4 regions of the Halomonas rhizosphaerae genome follow, and region 1 is predicted to be linked to each of the others. Evidence: predicted binding sites of a transcription regulator. Region 1 holds the regulator's gene; each other region holds the start of a gene.

The links. Region 1 encodes sigma-54, which starts transcription at its own class of promoters, with help from an activator protein. Its sites were predicted from a motif close to TGGCACNNNNNTTGCTNT; they were not measured.
Region 2: the regulator sigma-54 is predicted to act here: its motif matches at 2,257-2,274, upstream of QLQ86_RS00315 (nitrate reductase).
Region 3: the regulator sigma-54 is predicted to act here: its motif matches at 1,901-1,918, upstream of QLQ86_RS12085 (sugar phosphorylase).
Region 4: the regulator sigma-54 is predicted to act here: its motif matches at 2,335-2,352, upstream of ytfE (iron-sulfur cluster repair protein YtfE).

Annotation. Positions count from the first base shown of each region.
Region 1 covers NZ_JASCQQ010000032.1:12,343-16,667, reverse strand. The annotation lists gene QLQ86_RS14730 (HPr family phosphocarrier protein) at 1-39, opposite strand, end outside; gene rapZ (RNase adapter RapZ) at 43-963, opposite strand; gene ptsN (PTS IIA-like nitrogen regulatory protein PtsN) at 1,012-1,485, opposite strand; gene hpf (ribosome hibernation-promoting factor, HPF/YfiA family) at 1,493-1,801, opposite strand; gene QLQ86_RS14710 (RNA polymerase factor sigma-54) at 1,973-3,394, opposite strand; gene lptB (LPS export ABC transporter ATP-binding protein) at 3,537-4,262, opposite strand; gene lptA (lipopolysaccharide transport periplasmic protein LptA) at 4,262-4,325, opposite strand, start outside.
Region 2 covers NZ_JASCQQ010000003.1:21,275-25,599, forward strand. The annotation lists gene QLQ86_RS00315 (nitrate reductase) at 1-2,112, opposite strand, end outside; gene QLQ86_RS00320 (ANTAR domain-containing response regulator) at 2,521-3,120, shown strand; gene QLQ86_RS00325 (CmpA/NrtA family ABC transporter substrate-binding protein) at 3,132-4,160, shown strand.
Region 3 covers NZ_JASCQQ010000027.1:158,377-162,701, reverse strand. The annotation lists gene ribD (bifunctional diaminohydroxyphosphoribosylaminopyrimidine deaminase/5-amino-6-(5-phosphoribosylamino)uracil reductase RibD) at 90-1,238, opposite strand; gene nrdR (transcriptional regulator NrdR) at 1,238-1,723, opposite strand; gene QLQ86_RS12085 (sugar phosphorylase) at 1,954-3,759, shown strand; gene QLQ86_RS12080 (copper chaperone PCu(A)C) at 3,760-4,221, opposite strand.
Region 4 covers NZ_JASCQQ010000034.1:70,836-75,160, reverse strand. The annotation lists gene QLQ86_RS15815 (TetR/AcrR family transcriptional regulator) at 1-593, opposite strand, end outside; gene norR (nitric oxide reductase transcriptional regulator NorR) at 702-2,237, opposite strand; gene ytfE (iron-sulfur cluster repair protein YtfE) at 2,391-3,047, shown strand; gene QLQ86_RS15800 (hemerythrin domain-containing protein) at 3,108-3,725, shown strand; gene QLQ86_RS15795 (globin) at 3,796-4,224, opposite strand.

The sequences.
Region 1 (4,325 bases):
GCCGCGCCGATTGGTCAGGGTCAGCTTGCGACTCGGCACGCGTCAGGTTCCTTCCTGGGCGGGGTTGTCCTCGGCCATCTCCTGGCCGGCGGGGAGGGTGATCTGCACCCCCAGTTCACGATGGCGTAGCCGCACCCCGTCGTGCCGGTTCGCCAGCCGGTCGGCCAGGCGTTCGGCCAGGTAGACCGAGCGGTGCTGGCCGCCGGTGCAGCCGATGGCCACGGTGAGGTAGCTGCGCTGACTGGCCTGGTAGTGTGGCAGCCAGCGCTCCACCCAGGCGAGGATGTCGTCGAGCATCTCGGCAACGATCGGGTAGCCGTCGAGGAAGGCGATGATGCTGGGATCGCGTCCCGTGGCATCGCGCAGCGCCGGATCCCAGTAGGGGTTGGGCAGGCAGCGGGCATCGAAGACGATGTCCGCGTCCAGTGGCACCCCGCGCTTGAAGCCGAAGGATTCCACGGTCAGGGTCATCCGCTCGGCCCGGTGGCCGGCGACCTGATCGGTGATGCGCCCCCGGAGCTCGTGCACCGAGAGCCGCGTGGTGTCGATCACCAGGTCGGCGAGGTCGCGGATCTCGGAGAGAGACTGCTCCTCGGTATCGATCGCCTCGGCGAGGGTCATGTCGCTGCCGCGGGTCAGGGGGTGTCGGCGGCGGGTATGGGAGTAGCGCTCGAGGAGAATGCGCGCGTCGGTGGTCAGGTAGACCACCTGGCAGTCGACCCGGCGGCCACGCAGTTCCTCGAGCAGCTCGGGAAAGCGCTCGAGGGCGGCGGGCAGGTTGCGGGCATCGATGCTGACGGCGATCGAGGAGCGCAGCGAGCGGTCATCCTGCAGTTCATCGACGAGCGCACCGAGCAGCATGGCCGGCAGGTTGTCGATGGCGTAGTAGCCCAGGTCTTCCAGCGCCTGCAGCGCGATCGACTTGCCGGAGCCTGACCGGCCACTGATGATCACAAGCTGCATGCGGGTCTCCTGGTCGTGGGATGGCCGGGCAGGCCCGAGGGGGAAGGATCAGCCGGCCGGGGCCTGTCGTCGGATCGCCTCCGTGAGGCGCTCATGGAGTTCGCGCTGGCTGGTGCTGTGACGCAGCCGGGCACGGGTATCGGCATCGTTCATCACCCCGGCGACCTGGCCGAGCAGGGCCAGATGAGCCTCGTCGGCTTCCTCCGGCACCAGCAGCACGAACACCAGGTCGACCGGCTCGCCGTCGATGGCGTCGAAGTCCACCGGCTCCGCCAGCTTGAGGAAACCGGCGATGGGGGCCTTGCAGTGAGGGTTGCGGGCATGGGGAATGGCGACCCCGTTGCCGATACCGGTACTGCCCAGTCGCTCGCGCCCGATCAGACGGCTGAAGACCTCCTGACTGTCGAGACTCGGGGTGTTCTGGGCGATGAAGGTGCTGAAGAACTCCAGCACCCGTTTCTTGCTCCCCCCCGGCACATCGAAGAGGGTGCGCTCGGGGGGCAGGATGGCGTCCAGTGTCATGACGAAATCAGCGGGCGCCAGCGCCCTGGGCGCGGGCCTGGGCCTTTTCCTTGTGCTTGACCAGCTGGCGGTCGAGCTTGTCGGCCAGGGCATCTATGGCGGCATACATGTCGTTCTCCATGGCCTCGGCATGGAGATCGGCACCGGCAGCATGCAGGGTGCAGGCCGCCTGCTGGCGCTCCTTCTCCACGGAGAGGGTGACCTGCACGTTGGTGATGTTGTCGTAGTGGCGCTCCACGCGGGCGAGCTTTTCTTGCACATAGTCACGCAGGGCGTCGGTCAGTTCCACATGATGGCCGGTGATGTTGACTTGCATGACACGCTCCTTGCTCTGTCGGGTTATGGGTCGATTGTAACCCTTTTTGCTGTCCTGCATACCCCCTCGGACGAGGGGATTCGAGAGGCGCATGACCGGCGTCATTTCAACCGCTTGCGTCCGTGTGGGAGGAAGAAGTCCGGGGGCCGCGGGAGCGCCAGCGAGAGGCCTTCAACGCAGCCGCTTGCGTTCGCTGGAGGAGGGGATGCCCATCGCTTCGCGGTACTTCGCGACGGTGCGTCGCGCGACGCTGATGCCGGCCTCATCGAGCAGGGTGACCAACTTGCTGTCGGAGAGGGGCTTGCGAGGGGGCTCGTCCTGGATCAGCTTGCGGATGCGTGCCCGGATGGCGGTGCTGGAGTGGGCGTCGCCCTCGCCGCTGCCCCCCACCTGGCTGGAGAAGAAGTACTTGAGCTCGAACATCCCGCGCGGCGTGTGGATGAACTTCTGGGTGGTGACCCGCGAGATGGTCGACTCGTGCATCTCCACGACCTGGGCGATGTCGGCCAGGATCAGCGGTTTCATCGCCTCCTCGCCGTGCTCCAGGAAGTCGAGCTGGCGCACCATGATCTCGCGGCCCACCCGCAGCAGGGTGTCGTTGCGGCTGGACAGGCTCTTCATCAGCCAGCGCGCCTCCTGCAGGTGGTCCTTGAGGAACTGGTTGTCCTCGCTCTTGTCCGCCCGTCGTATCAGGGCGGCATAGTCGGGCTGGATGCGCAGCCGCGGCATCGCCTCCGGGTTGAGTTCCACCTGCCAGCCATCGCGGGTGTGGCGGGCGATGAGGTCGGGGATGACATAGGCGCCGTCACTGTCGGTGAAGCCGCTGCCGGGGCGCGGGTCCAGCGAACGCACCAGCTCGATCACCGTGTCCAGGGCGTCGTCGTCGAGGCCGAGCCGTCGCTTGAGCAGGCGGCGGTCGTCGCCGGCGAGCGCCTCGAGGAACTGGCGGACCAGGCGGCGGGCCTGCGGCAACAGCGGGGTGTCGTCGGGCAGGGTGGCCAGCTGCAGCATCAGGCACTCGCGCAGGTCCCGGGCGAAGACCCCCGTGGGCTCGAACTGCTGCAGGCGCAACAGCACCTGCTCGACCTCGCGGGTCTTGAGGCCCTCGAGGCCCTGCGCTCGGAGGCCGTCGCGGATCTCCTCCAGGGGCTGGGTCAGGTAGCCGTCGCCGTTGACGCCGTCGATCAGGCTCTCGGCGATGCGTTGCTGGCGTGCGTCAAGGTCGGTCATGGCCAGCTGCCAGGCCAGGTGCCCCTGGAGGCTCTGGCCCGAGGCCTGGCGCTCGAAGTCCGGGCCCTCGCCACTGCCGCCGGCGGGCGCGGTGCCGAGGTCCTGGTAGGTGTCGGACCAGTCGCTGTCGGTGCTGAGCTCGTCGGGGATCTCGCTGGCCCACTCCTCGTCGGGCGCTTCGCTCACCGCCTGCTCGCCGAAGTCATCCTCGACCTCCAGCATGGGGTTGGACTCCAGTGCTTGCTGGATCTCCTGGCGCAGGTCCAGGGTCGAGAGCTGCAGCAGCGCGATGGCCTGCTGCAGTTGGGGGGTCATGGTCAGCTGGGTGCCGACGCGCAGCTGCAGGGACGCCTTCATGGCCATGAGAGGAGTGCCCTCGACTCGCCGAAAACCCCAACCCTAGCCGCTGGTCGGGAGGCTTGCAAGCACAAAATCTGCAACAATCGTGCCATCCGCAATCTTCATGCCGTCGCGGAATAACGACAAGCATATCAGTTGATTGCGGTCAGAGACGAAAGTCCTCGCCCAGGTAGACCTCGCGGACCCGCTGGTTGGCGAGGATCGCCTCGGCATCGCCCTCGGCGATGATGCGCCCATCGCCGACGATGTAGGCGGTGTCGCAGATGTCGAGGGTCTCCCGGACGTTGTGGTCGGTGATCAGTACGCCGATGTCGCGGGCCTTGAGCTGGCGGATGATGCCCTTGATCTCGCCCACCGAGATGGGGTCGACCCCGGCGAAGGGCTCGTCGAGCAGGATGAAGGCGGGTTCCGTTGCCAAGGCCCTGGCGATCTCGACCCTCCGGCGCTCCCCCCCGGAGAGGCTCATCCCGAGGTTGTCGCGGATATGCGTCACGTGGAAGTCCTCGAGCAGCTGCTCGAGCCGGGCCCGGCGCCCGGCGCGGTCGAGGTCCTTGCGGGTCTCGAGGATCGCCATGATGTTGTCGGCGACCGACAGCTTGCGGAAGATCGAGGCCTCCTGGGGCAGGTAGCCGATGCCGGCCCGTGCCCGCTCGTGCATGGCCGCCGTGGAGAGGTCGAGGTCGTCGATATGGACTTCCCCGGCGTCGGCGCGCACCAGTCCGACGATCATGTAGAACGAGGTGGTCTTGCCGGCGCCGTTGGGGCCGAGCAGCCCGACGATCCGGCCCTGCTCGATGGAGAGGCTGATGTCTTGCACCACCCGGCGGCGCTTGTAGCTCTTGGCCAGGTGGAGGGCGCTCAGGGTCTTCATCACTGGCCGTCCTGCTGCTCGGGTTCCAGCGTCATGCGCACGCGCTGGCGGTCATCGACGCCC
Region 2 (4,325 bases), on a different contig from region 1:
CAGGGGGGCGAGGGCCACAGCGCCGTGCTTGGATTCCGGCTGGCCCGACAGCGGGTCGGCGTGTCCCTCGAGCAGGGCGCCCATGCGCGCCCGGCCGCTGAACTGGTCGGTCCAGTGGATGGGCACGAAGAGCTCGCCGCGGCGCTGGGCCCGGGAGAGGCGTACCCGGCCGAGATAGTCGCCGCCGGCGCCGACGAGCCGCGCCAGCTGCTGGTCCGCGATGCCATAGGAGGCGGCATCGTCCGGGTGCACCTCGATGAAGGGCTCGGCGCGGTGGTTCATCAGCCGCGGGGCCCGGCCGGTGCGCGTCATGGTGTGCCACTGGTCGCGCACCCGCCCGGTGTTGAGGCGCAGCGGTCGCGCCTCGCTGAGTGCCTGGGCGGGGCCGCGGGGCCGCACCGGCACCAGCCTGGCTCGCCCATCCGGGGTGGCGAAGCGACCCTCCTCGAACAGCCGGGCGGTGCCATGGGGGGCGTCGGCCGTCACCGGCCACTGGATGGGGGCCAGGGCGTCATAGGCGGCACGGTCGAGGCCGGCCAGGGTGGAGATATCGAACAGCCGGCTCCCATCGTTTTCAAAGCCCGAGAGCTGCGCGTGCTCGTCGAAGATCTCGGCGGGATGGGCGTAGGCAAAGGCCTCGCCGAACCCCAGCCGCCTGGCCACCTCGACCAGTATCCACCAGTCGTGGCGTGCCTCTCCCGGCGGCGGCAGGAGGCCGCGCTGGCGCGAGATGCAGCGTTCGGAGTTGGTCACGGTGCCATCCTTCTCGGACCAGCCGGAGGCCGGCAGCACGATATCGGCATAGGGCAGCAGGTCGGTGGCGGCCGCGCATTCGGAGACGATCACCAGCGGGCAGCGCTCGAGGGCGCGGCGCACGCGGTTGCTATCGGGCAGGCTCACCGCCGGGTTGGTGCCCATGATCCACACCGCCTGCACCTCGCCACGCTCGACCGCCTCGAAGAGCGCCAGCGCCTTGTGGCCGGGCTCCTCGGGCAGGCTCGGCACCAGTCCCGGCGTGGTCCAGAATCGCGTGACACGGTCGATGGCGCCGGGCGTGTCGTAGTCCATATGGGCGGCGAGCTGGTTGGCCAGCCCGCCCACCTCGCGCCCCCCCATGGCGTTGGGCTGGCCGGTGATCGAGAAGGGACCGGCGCCGGGCAGGCCGATCTTGCCGCCCGCCAGGTGGCAGTTGATGATGGCGTTGCCCTTGTCGGTGCCGCTGGAGGACTGGTTGATGCCCTGGGAGAAGAGCGTCACCACATGCAGCTGGGTGGTGAACCAGTAGTAGAAGGTCTCCAGCCGTTCCGGGTCGAGGTCACAGTCGGCGGCGATTCCCTCCACCGTGGTGTCCTCCTCACGCGCCGCGGCCAGCGCCTCCTCGAGGCCGGCGGCGTGGCGGTCGAGATAGACCCGGTCGAGCCTGCCGGTGTCGGCCATGCGGGCCAGCAGGCCAGTGAACAGCCGGCCGTCGCTGCCCGGCGCCAGGCCCAGGTAGAGGTCGGCGATCTCGCAGCTATCGGTGACGCGGGGGTCGATCACCACCACGCGCAGCAGCGGGTTGCGGGTCTTGGCGGCCTTGAGGCGCTGGTAGAGCACCGGGTGGTTCCAGGCCAGGTTGGACCCCACCAGCACCACCAGTTCGGCCTCTTCCAGGTCCTCGTAGCAGCACGGCACGGCGTCGGCGCCGAAGGCGCGCTTGTGGGCGGTCACCGCCGAGGCCATGCACAGCCGCGAGTTGGTGTCGAGATGCGGCGTGCCGACGAAGCCCTTGAACAGCTTGTTGGCGACGTAGTAGTCCTCGGTGAGCAGCTGTCCGGAGAGATAGGCACCGATCGCTTCCGCCCCCTGCGTCTCGCGGATGGCCGCCAGGCGAGTGGCCACGCTGTCCAGCGCGGTGTCCCAGTCGACCTCTGCGCCGTCGACCCGAGGCCGGGTCAGCCGGCCGTGATCTCCCAGCGTCTCGTGCAGTGCAGTGCCCTTGACGCACAGGCGCCCGTAGTTGGCCGGGTGCTGGGCATCGCCCTCCACGTGGATCATCTGCTCGTCGTCCACCTGGGCCAGAACGCCACAGCCGACGCCACAGTAGGGGCAGGTGGTTCGGGCCTGTTGCATGTCGACCTCCTCGAGGCTAGCCGGGAATGGGCGGCCAAACGAAGACGCCCACCGCGTCGTCCCGGAAGGGAAGGCGCAGGTGGGCGTCGTTGCCGTCTGCCGCGGGGATGACCACCTGGCCACCCCCGGTTGTTGCTTTTACCCCAAGCAAGCCATGTGCCAGGCCACGAAAACCCTCGTCATCTTGATCGGTTGCCCTGCCCGGCGGGACGCTCGCAGCGCGTCATTGGCGCCCCGCCTGCACCAGTCGCGACGCACCCGGGCAAGTGCCCGCACCACTGCAGTGCAGCATGAGACGCCCCGGGGTGTCGCCGCACCGCCAGGGCGGCTCCCCCGCCGGCAAAAGGCGAATCTGGAATGCATCTTGCTTGCAGGTGGGTCAGACGCCAAACGACGAGCGATGTCACCATGCCCCCACCCCTGAAGATCCTGCTGGTCGACGACGAACTCGTGCGCGCCGCCATGGTCGAGGAGGCCCTGGCCCAGGAAGGTCACGAAGTGGCCTGTCGGCTCCAAGGCCCGGCCAGCCTCAACGAGATGGTCGCCCGTCACCAACCCGACGTGGTGATCATCGATATGGAATCGCCCGACCGCGACACCCTCGACAGCATGGCGATACTCAACCGCGAGAACCCCCGTCCAGTGGTGTTCTTCGCCGACCAGCACGACCCCGAGACCATGCAGGCGGCGCTCGAGTCCGGGGTCAGCGCCTACGTGGTCGACGGCCTGGTCCCCGGCCGGGTCAAGGCGATCATCGAGGTCGCCATCGCCCGCTTCGACGCCTTTCAATCGATGCGCCAGGAGCTCGACAAGGTGCGCAACCAGCTCAGCGACCGCAAGCGCATCGAGCGCGCCAAGGGACTCTTGATGAAGCACCAGGACTGCGACGAGGAGCAGGCCTACCGTATGCTGCGCAAGATCGCCATGGACCGTGGCCAGCGCATCGCCAAGGTGGCCGACAGCGTCATCGATATCCTGGAGCACCTGGACAAGGGGTCATTGTCATGAGGGACACCACCATGTCGTCTGCCACGACACCGGAACTCGAGCATCTGACGCTCGGCTTCATCCCGCTGGTCGATGCGGTTCTGCTGATCGTGGCCCGGGAGCAGGGCTTCTTCACCGAGCAGGGCCTGGAGGTCACGCTGTCACGGGAGAACGCCTGGTCGACGCTGCGCGACAAGGTCGCGGCCGGCCTGCTCGACGGCGCTCACATGCTCGCGCCCCTGCCGCTCGCCATGAGCCTGGGCATGGAACGCGCCCCCTGCGACACCCTGGCACCCGCCACCCTCAGCCATAACGGCAACACCCTCGTGCTCTCCTCGCGGCTGTGTGAGCAGAGCGGTGCGGCACTGGGCGACGACCCGGCGGGCAGCGCCCGCGCCCTGGGCGAGTGGCTGGCCCGCCATCCCCACGTGGCGCGGCCCCGCCTGGCCATGGTCTACCCCTTCTCCTGCCAGCATTTCCTGCTGCGCGATTGGCTGGCCCTGGGCGGGCTCGCCGCCGATCGTGACGTCGACCTGATCGCCCTGCCACCGCCGCGCATGGTTGCCGCCCTGCGCGAGGGGCAGATCGACGGTTTCTGCGTCGGCGAACCCTGGGGCAGCCTCGCCGAGCACGAGGGGGTCGGCCGGCTGGTGGCCAGCGGCGCCCAGCTGTGGCCCGACCACCCCGAGAAGGTATTGGGCGTGACCCGCTCCTGGGCACGACGCTACCCGGCCACGCTCGGCGCCCTGCTGCGCGCGCTGAAAAACGCCGGCGACTGGCTCGCCGAGACCCCAGACCACCGTCGCCAGGCCCGAGACTGGCTGGCGCTGCCGCCTTACCTGGATCGCTCGGTCAGCCATCTCGGCAGCCTGCCCGAGGGGAAGGGCCCCATTCGCCAGCGCCTCTACGGTGGCGACCTCCTGCGCCCCGACGTCGAGGCCATGGGCCGGATCGCCGAGGCGTTGCACAGCCACCTGCACGACAGGGGGCGTTCGCTCGATGTCCGCACCCTGCACGAGTGCCACGCCGCCGTGCATTTCGATGCCGCCCTGCACCAGTGATGTGCAGCCAGGGCCCGCGCGCGGTGATCTCACCCCTCACGCAGAAACCGCCATCTTGTTGAAATACAAAGAGTAATATTACGAACCCGGCCTTCTGGCCGGGTTCTTGTTACTCCTTGAGTCATAGCGGCGATCAACGGTGATTGCCCCTCCTGGACGAAGACG
Region 3 (4,325 bases), on a different contig from region 1:
GGTACCGTGGCGCGTCGTCGGGCGCCAGTAAACAGCCGCGTCGTCGGGCGCCGAGCGCCCTAGCGCCGAACAGGATGATGCCGACACGTTCAGCTTTCGGCCACCATGCGCCGCCGGGGCCGGGCGGTGATGCGCCAGTCGCTGCCCACGGCGCGGATGTCGAGGATCTCCAGCCCCTTCTGCTGGGCCATCAGGGTCAGGCCTGGCAGTTCGAAGAGCGGACGCGCCTCGCCGCCGAGCAGGGTCGGCGCCACGAACAGCTGCATCTCGTCGATCAGGCCGGCCTCGAGCATGGCACCGGCCAGCGTCGCCCCGGTCTCCAGCAACACCTCGTTGGCCTGCTCGGCCTCGGCCAGGTGGCGCAGCAGGGCATCGAGGTCGACGCGGCCGTCGGGGCCTGCGGGCATCGCCACCACCTCGGCACCGGCGGCCTGCAGCCGCTCGCGCCGCTCGGGCTCGTGGTCGGTCAGGGTGGCCACCAGGGTGCGGCCGGGTTCGCGCAGGCAGGCCGCGGCCAGGGGCAGGCGCAGCCGGGAGTCCACCACCACGCGCAGCGGCTGGCGGGCGGAGAGGGCCTCGCCTTCGGGCAGCTCGAGCTGCTCGGGGCGCACGGTGAGCCGGGCGTTGTCGAAGATGATCGATTCGACCCCGGTGAGGATGGCGCTGGAGCGAGCGCGCAGGCGCTGCACCTCGCGGCGGGCGTAGGGCCCGGTGATCCACTGCGACTCGCCGGAGCGCATGGCCGTGCGGCCATCGAGGCTCATGGCCATCTTCAGGCGCACGAAGGGCCGGCCGTGGGACATGCGCATCACGAAGCCGGGATTGAGCGCAAGGGCCTCTTCCTCGAGCATGCCCACCGCCACCTCGATGCCGGCCTCGCGCAGCCGGGCGATGCCCCGGCCGGCGACCCGGGGGTTGGGGTCCTGCATGGCCACCACCACCCGCGTCACGCCGGCCTCGGCCAGCGCCAGGGCGCAGGGGCCGGTGCGTCCGTGGTGGGAACAGGGCTCCAGGGTCACGTAGGCGGTGGCGCCGCGCGCCTTCTTCCCCGCCGCCCGCAGGGCGTGGATCTCGGCATGGGGCTCGCCGGCCCGCTGGTGCCAGCCCTCGCCGACCACCCGGTGATCCTTGACCAGCACGCAGCCCACCCGGGGGTTGGGGGCGGTGGTATAGCGCCCGCGACGCGCCAGCGTCAGGGCGCGCGCCATCCAGGCCTCGGGGAAGGCGTGCTCCGCCATCACGGCGCTCCCGACGGGTCCGTGGGGAAGCCGGGCTCCTGGGCCAGGCGGTCGATCTCGGCGCGGAACTCGTCGATGTCCTGGAAGCTGCGATAGACCGAGGCGAAGCGGATGTAGGCCACCTGGTCGAGGCGCTTGAGGGCCTGCATGACCTCCTCGCCGATGTCCCGGGCGTGGATCTCGCGCTCGCCACGGGCGCGCAGATTCTGGCGAATGCGCTCCACCGCCGCCTCGATGGACTCGGCGCTGACCGGACGCTTCTCCAGCGCCCGCAGCATGCCGGCACGCAGCTTGGCCTCGTCGAACACCTCCCGCGTGCCATCGGACTTGATCACTCGCGGCATCACCAGTTCGGCGGTCTCGTAGGTGGTGAAGCGCTCGCCGCAGGCCGCACACTGGCGCCGCCGCCGTACCTGGTCGCCATCCGCCACCAGGCGAGAATCGGTCACGCGCGTGTCGTTGGCGCCACAGAAGGGGCAATGCATAGGGATAACCCGAGGTCGATGGAAAGGCTGTCGCTGCATTGTAACGGTTCGCGAGGAGAGCGCCCAGCCAAGGGGCAAGCGCCCCGGGGCTATCGCGGATTGCCGCATTTCCCGGTGCCGATCCGTCGGCAGGCCTCGCCATGGTCAACTGCAATCGACCTGGCAGCCGTCCTGCAGTGGCACGGGACATGCAAGACACTGGCATCCCAGGCCGACCAACGGATGCCACCATGCCCCTGCCCCGCTCCCTCGCCCCGCCCCTGAACGAGGCCGCCTTCAGCGCACGCGCCCGCGAGCACCTCGACCTGCTCTACGGCCCGCGCCGGGACGAGGTACTGCGACGCCTGCTGACGCTGCTCTCGCACCATCGCGGTGCCATGCCCTCCTCAACGACGCCAGTCGCAGCCCCCTTATGGAGCGAGCGGGACCAGTGGCTGATCGCCTACGGCGACAGCCTGCTCGACGGCGACACCCCGCCCCTGGCGGTGCTGCAGGCCTTCCTCGAGGCACGCCTGCCCGACAGCTTCAGCGGCGTGCATGTGCTGCCCTTCTTTCCCTGGAGCAGCGACGACGGCTTCTCGGTGATCCACTACCGGGAGGTCGACCCGGCGCTGGGCGACTGGCAACACCTGCACCGGCTGGCCGAGCGCAAGGACCTGATCGTCGACCTGGTGCTGAACCACGTCTCCCGGGAGTCGCTGTGGTTCGTCGACTACCTTTCCGGCAGCCTGCCGGGCCGCGACTACTTCATCGAGATGGATCCCGACACCGACCTCTCCGACGTGGTGCGGCCGCGCAGCTCCCCGCTGCTCGTGCCGGTCGCCACCCGCCGTGGCACGCGACACCTCTGGGCGACCTTCTCCGAGGACCAGATCGACCTGAACTTCGCCAACCCCGACGTGCTGCTGGAGTTCATCGGTATCCTGCTCTTCTACCTGGAGCAGGGTGCGCGAGTGATCCGCCTGGACGCCATCGCCTACCTGTGGAAGGAATCAGGCACCCCCTGCATCCACCTGCCCCAGACCCATGAGGTGGTGCGCCTGTTGCGGGCCGTGGTCGACCACATGGCGCCCGGCACCCTGCTGCTGACCGAGACCAACGTGCCGCATCGGGAAAACCTCAGCTACTTCGGTCTGGACCGTCTTCCAGACGGGGGCCTCGAGCGTCTTTCCGGTGCAATGCACGACCCGGTCCCCGACGAGGCGCATCTGGTCTACCAGTTCCCTCTGCCACCGCTGCTGCTGCATACCCTGACCAGCGGCGAGGCGGCCACCCTGGCCCGCTGGCTGGAGAGCCTGCCCGAGCTCCCGCCCGGCTGCAGCTACGTAAATTTCACCGCCAGCCACGACGGCATCGGCGTACGCCCGCTTGAGGGCTGGCTGCCGGCCCACGAGGTCGAGGCCCTGCTGGAGCTGATGCATCGCTTCGGCGGCTTTGTCAGCATGCGCGCCGATCCCCGGGGGCAGGACATCCCGTACGAGATCAACATCACCTGGTTCGAGGCCATGAAGGGGACCCGCCGGGGGGCCGACCCCTGGCAGGTGGAGCGCTTCCTGTGCAGCCAGCACCTGATGCTGGCCCTGCAGGGTATTCCCGCCCTCTACGTGCACTCGCTGACCGCCACCCTCAACGACCTGGAAGGGGTCGAGCGCAGCGGCCGCCTGCGGGCGATCAACCGCCGTCGCTGGCAACGCCGCGAACTCGAGGAGCTGCTCGATAGCCGCAACACGTCGACCCGCGAGGTGTTCCTGGCCCTGACGCGTCGACTGGCGGTGAGGCGCCGGGAGCCCTGCTTCCATCCGGAAGCGCCCCAGCGTGTGATCCCCGCCCCGCCGGCGCTGCTGGTGCTGGAGCGAGGGCCCCTTCCCGATGGCCGGCGCCTGCTGGCGATCCACAACGTTACCGACCGACGCCAGCCGCTCGCCCTGGACGTGCTCGACGCCCCCGGCTGGATCGACCTGCTGGAGGATGTCCCCTGGACGCGGGAAGCGAGCCTGGCCCCCTACCGCAGCCTGTGGCTGCTGGACCCGGGCTGATCAGTGGCCCGCGTGCTCGCCATCGCCCTCCTCCATCGGCTGCACCCGCCTCACCGGGGCCTCGACGGTCAGGGTCTCGCCGTTGTCGAGGGTCAGGGTGAGCGCGACACGCTCGCCCTCGACCGGAGTCCTCGCCAGCTCGAAGAGCATCAGGTGCCAGCCGCCGGGCGCCAGCCGCACGGTCTCGCCGGCCGGGACCGGGATCGTCTCGACCTGGCGCATCTGCATCACGCCATCCACCATCACGTGGTTGTGAAGCTCCAGGCTGCCAGCCAGGGGCGAGCTGCCCCCGACCAGCGCCAGGTCCGTCTCGCCCGGGTTGGACAGCTCCATGAAGGCGGCGGTGGTGGGCGACCCCGGCGGCACCGCCCGCACCCGAGCCTCCTCGACGGTGAGGGACTGGGCCAGGGCAGTGGCGCTGAACAGCGAGAACAGGACCAGCGGCAGGGCAGCGATGCGCATCTCGGTCGACTCCATGGGCTCAAGGGGACGCGTCGAGCTTACCCTGCCTCGCCGTTGACGGGGAGCGGGCTGCGACATCGCGCCCCGCCGGCGGGTGCAGGAAT
Region 4 (4,325 bases), on a different contig from region 1:
CGAATGCCGTGTCGGTAGAGCTCGAAGGCCGCCGGCGCCCGGTCGACGATGCCTGCCACGTCGTCAGCGATCAGCGACTGCAGCACCAGTCCCTGGACGCAGCCGATGAACTGGGTCGCCGCCGCATCCAGGTCGAGCCCGGGGCGCAGCTGCCCTCGACGCCGGGCCTCCTCGAGCAGGCCCAGCAGGCGCCGGCGATAGCGTTCCAGCAGTTCGCGCACCAGTCGACTGGCGGCCGTGGGCCGCGGGTGCTGCAGCTGGCCCATCAGCAGCCGCGGCACCCCCGGGTGCTCGGCGATGAAGGCCACGTGGGCGAGGAACATCGCCTCTAGGGCAAGCAGAGGGTCCTCGACGCCCTCGGCGGCGGCGGCGATCCTCGCCATCACCCGCTCGGCGACCCAGGCCACCGCCGCCTCCCAGATGGCCTCCTTGCTGGCGAAGTGGCGAAACAGCGCCCCCTGGGTGACGCCCATGCGTCGGGCGATACGCCCGGTGGTCAGGGTGGCGGGTTCCTCACGGCCGCATAGCTCGATGACGGCCTCCACGGTGCGCTCCCGACGCTCGTTGGCGGGGAGATGCTGGCGCTGCGACATGCTCGAGCCTCAAAAGATAGTAATCAGTTACTATCTAGCACTGGGTCGATGCCTCCGCCAGCGGAAAGCCGCCGCGGGATGACCTCGATCAAAGGGCAGTGGAAAGGCTCAGCCCCCCGGTTTCAGCCCCAGTCGCCTGGCCAGCTTGTGCAGGTTAGAGGGGTCCAGCGCCAGGCGCCGAGCCGCTGCCGCCCAGCGGCCGTCGCAGGCGTCCAGCGCCTCGCGGATCGCCCGGCGCTGGGCCCGTTCCACGCTCTCGCGCAGGCTCGATGCGGCGACCTCAGCGGCGTGCTCCGACGCTTCCGGTGCTCCCCCGCCTCCCCCCTCGGGGACGGGCAGGTCGAGCCAGGCTGGCGCCAGGGTGATGATCTCGTCGCGCCGCGCGCCGTGGCTCAGGGCCTTGATCGCAGCGCGGCTGATCACATGCTCCAGTTCGCGCACGTTGCCAGGCCACGCATAGGCCAGCAGCATCTCCTCGGCGTCCGCCGAGAGGCGCAGGCTGCGCACCCCGAGCCGGGTGCGGTTGATCTCCAGGAAGTGGCCGGCCAGTACCAGCACGTCGCTGCCCCGCTCGCGCAGCGGCGGAATGGCCACCGGATAGACCGACAGGCGGTGATAGAGGTCGGCGCGGAAGCTGCCGTCGCGTACCGCCTCGGCCAGTTGCCGGTTGGTGGCAGCGATGATGCGCACGTCGACACGCCGCGGGACATCCTCGCCCAGGCGCTGCACCTCGCCCTCCTGCAGGGCGCGCAGCAGCTTGGCCTGGACCGGCAGCGACAGCTCGCCCACCTCGTCGAGCAACAGGGTGCCACCGTCGGCCGCCTCGAAGCGCCCGGCGCGCTCGGCGGTGGCGCCGGAGAAGGCCCCCTTCACATGGCCGAACAGCTCGCTCTCGGCCAGCGACTCCGGCAGGGCGGCGCAGTTGACCTGCACCAGCGGGGCGGCGTGTCGAGTAGAGCGACGGTGGAGACGGCGGGCAAAGAGCTCCTTGCCCACCCCGGTCTCGCCACTGAGCAGCACCGGCAGGTCCACTCCCGCCACCACATCGAGCTCGCGCAGCAGCCGCTGGAGTTCTGCGCTGTGGCCGAGGATATCGCGCGCCTCGGGGGCCGCCAGCGGCAGGCCGCTCTCCTGCTGGGCCATGCGCAGGGCGCGCAGGTCACGCTCCAGGCGGCTGACCCGCACCGCCGCCTCGACCAGCAGCGCATAGCGTTCCAGGGCCGCCCGGTCGGCGGTACCGAAGGTCCCCGCCTCCAGCGCATCAAGGGTCAGTGCCCCCCAGGGCTCGCCCTCCACGTGCAGGCTGATCCCCATGCAGTCGTGGACATGCAGCGGCTGGCCGGGCTGCTGCTCCACCAGGCCATCGTAGGGGTCGGGCAGGCTGGCATCGGGCGGGAAGAGGGTGGTGCGCCGACTGGCGAGGATGGTGGCGAGGCGTGGATGCTGGGCCACCTCGAAGCGCCGTCCCAGCGCCTCGCGCACCAGGCCGTCCACGGCCAGTGGCACCAGGCTGCCCTCCTCCAGGCGCAGCAGGCAGACGGCGCCGCAGCGAAAGCCTTCGCGCAGGGTCCGTACCAGGCGCTGCAGGCGCACCGCGCTGGGCAGGTCGGCGACCAGGTCCGCCAGCAGGGTCTCGTCGAGCATGGTGATATTCACCTTCAAGGGTTCTATCTACCCTAATCGATTCGGGTATTTTTCACCATCATGGCCGCAAGGCCCCATAAAACAGGCCGCTGGAAAATGGCACGCCGCTTGCTCCATGTAGACCGTCACCTCTCTGACCAAGGAGCTCCTGCCATGAGCCTGATCGAACAGACCGTCGGCCGCACCGCCCTGACCCTGCCGGGTGCCACCCGGGTGTTTCGCGACCACAATATCGACTTCTGCTGCGGTGGCCGCATCAGCCTGCGCGAGGCCGCCGAGCGCATCGGCCTGGCCCCCGAGGCGCTGGTGGACGCGCTCGAGGCGTTGCCGTCCGGGGCCAGCGACGAGCGCGACTGGCAGTCGGCCAGCAACGACGAGCTGATCGACCATATCCTGACCCGCTACCACGACGTCCACCGCCAGCAGCTACCCGAACTGGTGCGCATGGCCCGTCGCGTCGAGCAGGTCCACGGCGAGCGTGACACCTGCCCCAACGGCCTGGCCGACCTGCTCACCACGATCTACCAGGAGATGGAGAGCCACATGCAGAAGGAGGAGCAGATCCTCTTCCCGATGCTGCGCCGGGGCATGGGCGCCCAGGCCCGGGGGCCCATCGCGGTGATGCGCCACGAGCACGACGACCACGGCGAACATCTCGAGCAGCTGGCGACGCTCACCGACGACATCACCCCACCCAAGGGCGCCTGCACCACCTGGCGCGCGCTCTACACCGGGCTGCACGAGTTCCGTGACGACCTGATGCAGCACATCCACCTGGAGAACAACCTGCTCTTCGAACGCGCCGGCTGAGCGCCAGGCGCACCCAACCGCGACGCGTCGCCATGCCGGTGGCGCGTCAGGGAGGCCACCATGAAAGCCATCGTTCTCGAACGCCTGCACGCCGACCACCATCGCTATGCGGCGCTGCTCTGCATCCTCGACCGCCAGCTGCATATCGCGGCCTGCGACGAGTTCCCCGACTACCGACTGCTGGCCAGGCTATGCCACTACCTGACCCACCAGCCCGAGGAGTGGCACCATCCGGTAGAGGATGTCCTCTTCGCCCGTCTGGCCGGCTGCCATGCGCAGAGCGGCGAGCTGCTGGCGGTGCTCAGCGAGGAGCACCGGCGGATCACCCGCGATGGAAACGAACTCGAGGCGAGCTTCCGCCGCCAGGCGGATGAGGTACCGGAGGATGAGCTCGACCCCGGCCGACTCAACCTGGCTCGCGCCTTCAGCGAGCTCTATCACCATCACCTGCACAGCGAGAACCGCCACCTCTATCCGCTCATCGAGCGCTGTATCCCCGCCGCCGAGTTGGATGAGATGTCGCCCCGCATCCCGCTTGCGAGCCCCGCCGAGGGCAGCCCCGGCTTCCAGAAGCTCTACCGGCAGATCGCCGATCACCACACCGGGCTGCGTCTGGGCCACAGTGAACAGGCCGACTTCTGCCCGCTCTGCGACGCCAGGCCGGCGACCGCTTCCTGATTCGCCAATCTGCTGATTCCATGGTATCGGCCCCCATGGACATCCGCCCATGGGGGCTCGTTGCACCGGCCTAGTCGCAACGGGTGCCGCGGTCGTAATGGAAGGTCATGAAGACGATGCCCGGCGTCATCACCAGCCGCCAGGCCAGCTCCACCTCGTCATCGAACTGCTCGTCGAAGGTGCGAACCGTGTCGATCAGGGTCTCGAGCCAGAGGTCATAGAGCGCCGGGGCGATGTCGAGGTGGGCGCGATCGTGGCTGATCGCCACCTGCTGCAGGTAGTAGTCGGCATGGCTCGACGCGTAGAACGCCAGCAGGTGATAGAAGGCCTTCTTGAGCATGGCCCGCTGGCGCGCCATGTCGGTATGGCGAAACTTCACCGCCACCTCCGGGGAGGCCGCAAGAAAGCGCTCATAGAAGGCCTCGAAGAACGCCTGTCCCTCGACCTCCCGGCTCAGGACCCGCACGTAACTCGCATCGAACAGCCGTTCAATGTCCATGACCACCCCGCCTGATGAGCAGGCCTGACCCAAGACTAGGTCAGACACTCGCGCCAGGCCTTGCCGGATGTCGGTCGCATGGCCCCGGCATGACCTGCATC